3 regions of the Paraburkholderia lebeckiae genome follow, and region 2 is predicted to be linked to each of the others. Evidence: predicted binding sites of a transcription regulator. Region 2 holds the regulator's gene; each other region holds the start of a gene.
What was found. Region 2 encodes FNR, which switches genes on or off when oxygen is low (the NO sensors DNR and NnrR bind a similar motif). Its sites were predicted from a motif close to TTGATNNNNATCAA; they were not measured.
Positions count from the first base shown of each region.

Region 1: the regulator FNR is predicted to act here: its motif matches at 1,477-1,490, upstream of HDG39_RS16795 (universal stress protein).
Region 3: the regulator FNR is predicted to act here: its motif matches at 1,057-1,070, upstream of cyoA (ubiquinol oxidase subunit II).

Region 1 covers NZ_JACHDK010000008.1:26,509-28,776, forward strand. Annotated here, with positions in the region: gene HDG39_RS16790 (helix-turn-helix domain-containing protein) at 1-669, opposite strand, end outside; gene HDG39_RS16795 (universal stress protein) at 901-1,368, opposite strand; gene HDG39_RS16800 (FadR/GntR family transcriptional regulator) at 1,637-2,268, shown strand, end outside.
Region 2 covers NZ_JACHDK010000004.1:214,413-216,680, forward strand. Annotated here, with positions in the region: gene HDG39_RS10145 (PAS domain-containing sensor histidine kinase) at 1-675, opposite strand, end outside; gene fnr (fumarate/nitrate reduction transcriptional regulator Fnr) at 798-1,580, opposite strand; gene HDG39_RS10155 (response regulator) at 1,597-2,004, opposite strand.
Region 3 covers NZ_JACHDK010000020.1:42,997-45,264, reverse strand. Annotated here, with positions in the region: gene HDG39_RS27515 (OmpW/AlkL family protein) at 1-269, opposite strand, end outside; partial or broken gene HDG39_RS35265 (radical SAM protein) at 244-1,002, shown strand; gene cyoA (ubiquinol oxidase subunit II) at 1,173-2,069, shown strand; gene cyoB (cytochrome o ubiquinol oxidase subunit I) at 2,073-2,268, shown strand, end outside.

The DNA.
Region 1 (2,268 bases), on a different contig from region 2:
CGTTTCGAGCGTCATGCCGAGGTAGCTGCCCATGTCCTCGCGCGTCATACGCAGATTGAACTCCGACCACGAGTAGCCGCGCTGCGCATTGCGCTGTGACACGTCTAGCAGAAAGGCGGCGACGCGTTCGTGGGCGGACAGCGAGCCGAGCACCATCATCTGCGCGGCTTCGCTGACGATCTGCGCGCCCAGTAGCTTGTGCATGCGTTCCTGGATCGAACTGATTTCGCGACATAGCAGCTTCAGCGCGCTATATGGAACGATGCACACCGTGCTGTCTTCCAGCGCGACGGCGCTGCACGCATGGATGTCCGCGCTGATGCCGTCGAGCCCGAGCGGCTCGCCGGCGAGACGCAGTCCTGTGACCTGCTCGCGGCCGTCGCGGTGGACCATCACGGTCTTCATCGAGCCGGAGCGCACCGCGTAGATATTGTCGAAGCGGTCGCCGCTGCGATACAGCGCTTCGCCGCGCGGCACCGAGCGCGCCGAACAGATCAGCGTTTCGAGCTTCGGCAGTTCCTCCGCCGACAGCCCCTGCGGCATGCAGATCTGACGCATCGAACAGCTGGAGCAGCGCGTGGCGGTACGTGCGGCTGCGCGTGCCGCCACGGCCTCGCGGTTGCCGGCGGAGCGGGTCGAGGGAGGGGGCACAGCAGTGGGATTCAGCATGTTCTACGCGTGATTATTGGTAGTGTTGAAATTGTCCCACCCGCTATGACCCGCAACTGGCGGCAAAGTGACGCGTTCGCTGCTCGGCAGTCCGAGCAACGGCGGTGCTCTGACGAAGGTGAGAAGGTGAGCCGCCGCGGCCTATATCGACGTCGCCCGTCGACGGGTAGCGTGGTGGCTCGATTCCGGCAGGGCAGCGCATGGCGTGCCGCCCCGCGCTTGATGAAAGAGTCAGGCGGGTTTCTTGTCGGTGCCCGCGGCGGACGGTACCAGCAGAACCGGAAGAGTGGCCTGGCGCACGCAGCGTTCGGCGACGCTGCCGAGAATCAGCCGCTGAAAGCCACGCCGGCCGTGCGTGCCCATCACGAGCAGGTCGGCGTTGAATTCGGCGGCGGCCTGCAGCACGATCTCGGCGACATCGCCGAGCGACGAAGCCTCGGAGACCGCCGGGTCGCCCTTCACACCTTGCTCGGCCATCACTTTCGAGAACTCGGCACGCAGCTCCTGGCCTTCCTCGATCAGGCGGTTGCGCAGGATCGACGGGTCGTAGCCGGGCGCCTCGAAGTACATCGGCGTGTTTTCGACGACATAAAATGGCCGCAACACCGCGCCATTCGATCTGGCGAGATCGAGCGCCGCTTCAAACGCACGGCGCGAGGTATTGCTGCCGTCGACCGCTACAAGGATGCGTGTGTACATATCGGCTCCGCGTCAAAAATGCATCTGCCACATTGCTAGCCGTGGCAGGTTTATTGATCTTTTATACCAATAAAGCTTAGATGATTGCCGGAAAAGATGCACCGGACCAGGATGTAAATCAAACATTTGCCAAATATCCGGTGCGGTGCGGACAAAATGGCGCGCGCGAAGCGGCCTAGCATGCTTACAACCCGTAAAACTTTGCTGAAGCCGAAAGAGGGTTGGCCTTACAATCAAGCCATATTCAGACAAGCTGGCCAGTCCGCTGATGAACGATCGAAAAACCAAGGGCTTACCCGACCAGATCTACGGCGACATTCTCAACCGCATCCTCGAAGGCGAGTACAAGGAAGGCGAGCGATTGCCAACCGAACACGCGCTGGCGGAGCGTTTTGCAACGTCCCGACCGACCGTGCGCGAAGCGCTCGCGCGATTGCGGGCCGACGGCATCATCTCGACGCGGCACGGCTCTGGCACGACCGTCGCGCGGCGCCCCGATCCGGACGTACGCCGCTTCGCGCCGCTCGAAACGCTGTCCGATATCCGACGCTGCTATGAGTTTCGCATCGTGACCGAGGCGGGCGCGGCCGCGCAGGCAGCGCTGAAGGCCGACGCCGACGACATCGCCGCGATCCAGCACGCGTGGGACGAACTCGAGCGCATCATCGAGGCGCAGGGGATCGGCGCGAAGGATGACTTCCTGTTTCATCAGGCGGTCGCGCGTGCGTCGAAGAATCCGTTTTTCATCACGGTGATGTCGTTCATCGAGGAACAGATCCTGTTCAGCATGAACCTGTCGCGCAATCTGTCGCTCGTCAAGACGGTGGAGAGGCAGCAGCTGGTGCAGGCCGAACACATGGCGGTGCTCGACGCAATCCGCCGCAAGGACGCGGCGGGCGC
Region 2 (2,268 bases):
GGCGGCGATACGCCGCAGCGAAGCGGCCATCCAGTCGATCTGCTTTTGCAGTTCATGCGTCTGCGCGGCCAGCGGCTCGGTGTCGGCCTGGCTTTTCAGCTTCGCTTCGAGCAGCGCGACGCTCATTTTCAGCGCGGTCAGTCGTTGGCCGAGATCGTCGTGCAGTTCGCGCGCAATACGTTTCTGCTCGTTTTCGCGGGCGATCTGCACGTGCGTGGATACCTGATTCGCGCGTTCGAGTTCCGCGAGGCGCATACGTTCGGTCAGGTCGCGCGTGATCTTGGCGAAGCCGAGCAGCGCGCCCGACGCGTCGTGCACTGCGGAAACGACCACGTTGGCCCAGAAACGCGAGCCGTCGCGACGTACGCGCCAGGCCTCGTCCTCGGCGCGGCCTACGGCTGCGGCGGTTTCCAGTTCGCGAGCGGGCTTGCCGGCCGCGATGTCTTCCGGGGTATAGAACTTCGAGAAATGCTGGCCGATGATTTCTTCGGGCGTGTAGCCCTTGATGCGCTGTGCGCCGGAATTCCAGCTGGTCACGCGGCCGGACACGTCGAGCATGAAGATCGCATAGTCCTGAACCGCTTCGATCAACATGAAATAGCGATCCTCGACGGGCACGTCCGACACGGACGCCGCACCGGTGAAGCAGGAAGACTCGCCGCTCGACAGACCCATCGCTCCTCCGGGCGGTCACGCAAGGCCGCGCACCGCGATGCACCGAGTTATATCAGTTCGGGAGCGCTTGTTCCACCCGGCATGTCCCGCGAACGAACGTGAGGCGAGCGTCGCGTCGGCGTTCAAACCCGAGCCAGTCCTTCCGCGTCTTCGATGCGGATCGTTTTGCCGTTCGCTTTGACGAGGCGCTCGCGCTGGAACTTCGAGAACATCCGGCTCACCGTTTCGAGCTTCATGCCCAGAAAGCAGCCGATTTCCTCGCGGGTCATGCGCAAATGAAACTCCGCCGCGGAAAAGCCGCGCGCCTTGAAGCGCTTCGACAGATTCAGCAGAAACGTCGCGACGCGCTGTTCGGCGGTCATCGTGCCGAGCAGCATCATCTGGCTCGATTCGCGCACGATCTCGCTGCTCATCATCTGATAGATGTGATGCTGCATCGGCTTCATCTCGCGACAGATCGCCTCGAGCTGCGCGAACGGAATGATGCACGCGACGCTGTCTTCGAGCGCGATCGCATCGCAATTCTGCTTGCCCGCGCCGATGCCGTCGAGGCCGAGCGAGTCGCCGGCAATCTGGAAGCCAGTCACGTGCTCGCGGCCGTCGCGATGCATGACCACGGTCTTGAACGACCCGGCGCGGATCGCGTAGATGCTTTGAAACGCATCGCCCGCGCGATACAGCGCATCACCGCGTTTGATCGAGCGCGTCGAGCAGATCAACGTGTCGAGTCGGCTCAGTTCGTCGGATGTCAGCTCGGGCGGCATGCAGATCGCGCGCATCGCGCAGGTCGAGCAGCGCGGCGCGGCGTGGCGTGCCGCCGCGGTGCGTGGCACGACGTGGATCGGTACGACGTGCGAAGTGCGGGGCGCGTCGTGGCGGGGTTCACAGACTGCGGCAACTTGCATGATCGGCTCCTGGCGGTCAGACCGGATGCGCACGACGCGCATACGCAATCGCTTCGATGGCACGGCAGGCGAGTTCGAACTCCGAGGTCTTGTCGAAGAAGAAGTCGGCGCCCGCCGCTTCGCACGCTCGGCGAAACGCCGTCGCGCAATGATTGGTCAACACGATGCTGACGATGGACGGCCGCACCCGCGACAGCGCCGCGAGCAGCAGCAGATTGGTCTTGCCCGAGAAGCACGGGTCCAGCACCGCGACATCGGCGCGACTCGCGACGATGTCGTCGAACGCGTGCTCGACGCCGGCGGACTCGCCGGCGATTTCGATGCCGGGAATCAGCGCGATCAGGCGAGCAAGCCGGCGCCGGACCTCGGTCGCATCGTCGACGAGGAAGACTCTCGATAAGGTGGCTGGCGGGGCGGTGTCCATACCGACCAGTATTGGCGACCTCATCTCAGAAATATATCGGCGGGGATTTAAGCGGCGCTAGGAGTTCGGGTAATGTTGTAGGAATATTCCTAGTGCATGGCTGGCGATGGGGTATGTAGCCGAGTGCGAGTACACGGCCACTTTCGACGTGACGGCTTCGAAGGTCGCAGGCATGCAGTTGATTAAGTAATCACGGAACAAGCCGATAAAGACCCATTGACCTGCGTCAAGCCGCGCGACGGCACCGCTTCGGTTCATGCCAGC
Region 3 (2,268 bases), on a different contig from region 2:
ATCATATAGGTCAGGTCCAACTCCGGCACGAGTGCGTTATTGACACCCACGCCGAGCGACGACAACGTGCCGCTGGTGTGTACTTCGGGCTCGATCGAGATGGCACGCAGACGCACGAGCACGTCACCGGCGTGGATCCCTTCCGCCGTCACCTCGCCTGCCATCGTGCTTCCGTTCGCGCTTACGTCATCCGCGTATGCCAGCACTTCGAACAAACCCGTAGCGCACAGGCTTGCCACGATCATGACGGCCTTAATCATGTGCTTCATCGCTTTCCCCTTGTTGATGTATGCGGGGAATTGTCGACGCGCAAATCAGGGCTGCCCTTGCGCAGGGTCAACCGGTCCCGATCCCGAAGTCAAGATGCGACATCGGGTCACGCGTGGGAATGTCGAGATAGCGGGAGCCTTGAGGCCGGACTATTGGCCTTCAACCGCATTGACTGGTACCCAAGATGTTTCTCGCACCCGGAGACACCGATTTCGCAGCCATTGCCGGACTGGCTGCAGCCGCCGAACGGCACGCAGATCACTCTGCTACTTCTGCGCATGCAACAAGGTCATTACGCACGACCATGGCTGCAGCGCTAGATATCTGAGCTACCTCGTTCGTGAGATGGACCTGGTCGCGTCACATCTCGGACCTGACCGGCGAACCGTGCAGCTGCATCTGGGAGGTGGAACGCCGACCTTCTTCCCTGTTGCCGAACTCGAAGAGCTTGTCCAGCAACTGCAGAACCGCTTCGCGTTCTCGATCGCCGCAGAACTTGCCATCGAAATTGATCCGCGAACCGTCAGCACCAAAACGCTTTCACCACTCGCGCGCCTCGGCTTCAACCGAGCGAGCTTCGGCGTACAGGAATTTGCTACCGACGTTCAGCAGGCTGTCAATCGCATCCAGCCACTCGATGTGGTGAAACGCGCAGTCAGCGGCGCACGCGATGCGGGATTTCTCTCAATTAACGTCGACCTGATCTACGGTTTGCCGCAGCAGACTGTCGCCTGATTTAGCCCGCGCACTGCGTCAGTGCACCGCACCCCGCCGCTTTGTTCGTCCTTGATCGGCATCAATCACAAAGCTGGCCGGTTGTCGGACCATGATGCTGCGAGTGTGACGCCGCATGCGTCAAGCCAGCTTCAGGTCAAAAGTGCCACAACCCGGACTTAACCACTATGACAGACAGAAAAACCTTAAGGAAACGGTCGATAGCCATCGTCACGACATTGAGCGCCTGTCTATCGGGATGTGATCTGACTGTGCTTGATCCAAAAGGGAGCGTCGGCGCGGCCGAGAAGTCGCTGATCGCCACCGCCACGTGGGCGATGCTGATCGTCGTGATCCCGGTGATCCTGCTGACGCTGTTCTTCGCGTGGCGCTACCGTGCGTCGAACCGTTACGCGGTCTATGCACCCAAATGGGCGCACTCGACGGCGATCGAGATCGTCGTCTGGACGATCCCCGCCCTGATCATCCTGTACCTCGGTATCCTGACGTGGCGCACCACGCATGAGCTCGACCCGTACCGGCCGCTGCAGTCGAGCGTGAAGCCGATCGACGTCGAGGTGGTCGCGCTCGACTGGAAGTGGCTCTTCATCTACCCGGACCTCGGCATTGCGTCGGTGAACCAGCTCGCCGTGCCAGTCGATACGCCGGTGAATTTCCGGATCACGTCGGACTCGGTGATGAACTCATTCTTCATCCCGCAACTCGGCACCCAGGTGTATGCAATGGTCGGCATGCAGACCCGTCTGCACCTGATCGCGGATGCCCCGGGAAATCTCGAAGGCATGTCCGCCAACTTCAGCGGCAAGGGATTCGCCGACATGAAGTTCCGCACGCTCGCGACGAGCGTCACCGACTTCGACGCATGGGTACGGAAGGTCAAGGCTTCGCCGGACCGCCTGAGCATGGACGAATACGCCGAAGTCGCGAAGCCGAGCGAGAAGCAGTCGGTACGCTACTTCTCATCGATCGACCAGCACCTGTTCCGCAACATCGTTGCCCGATACAACAACGGCAATGTCACGGCCTTCCGCGACGCCGCCTGTCGCACGCAGACCACGGAGTAAGCCATGTTTGGAAAACTCACGCCCGGCGCGATTCCGTTCGATCAGCCGATCATCATGGGCGCGGCCGCGTTCATGGCGCTCATCGTGCTGGCGGTCATCGCCACGCTCACGAAGCTCGGCCGCTGGAAGTGGCTCTGGACCGAGTGGCTGACAAGCGTCGATCACAAGAAGATCGGCATCATGTACATCATCGTCGCGG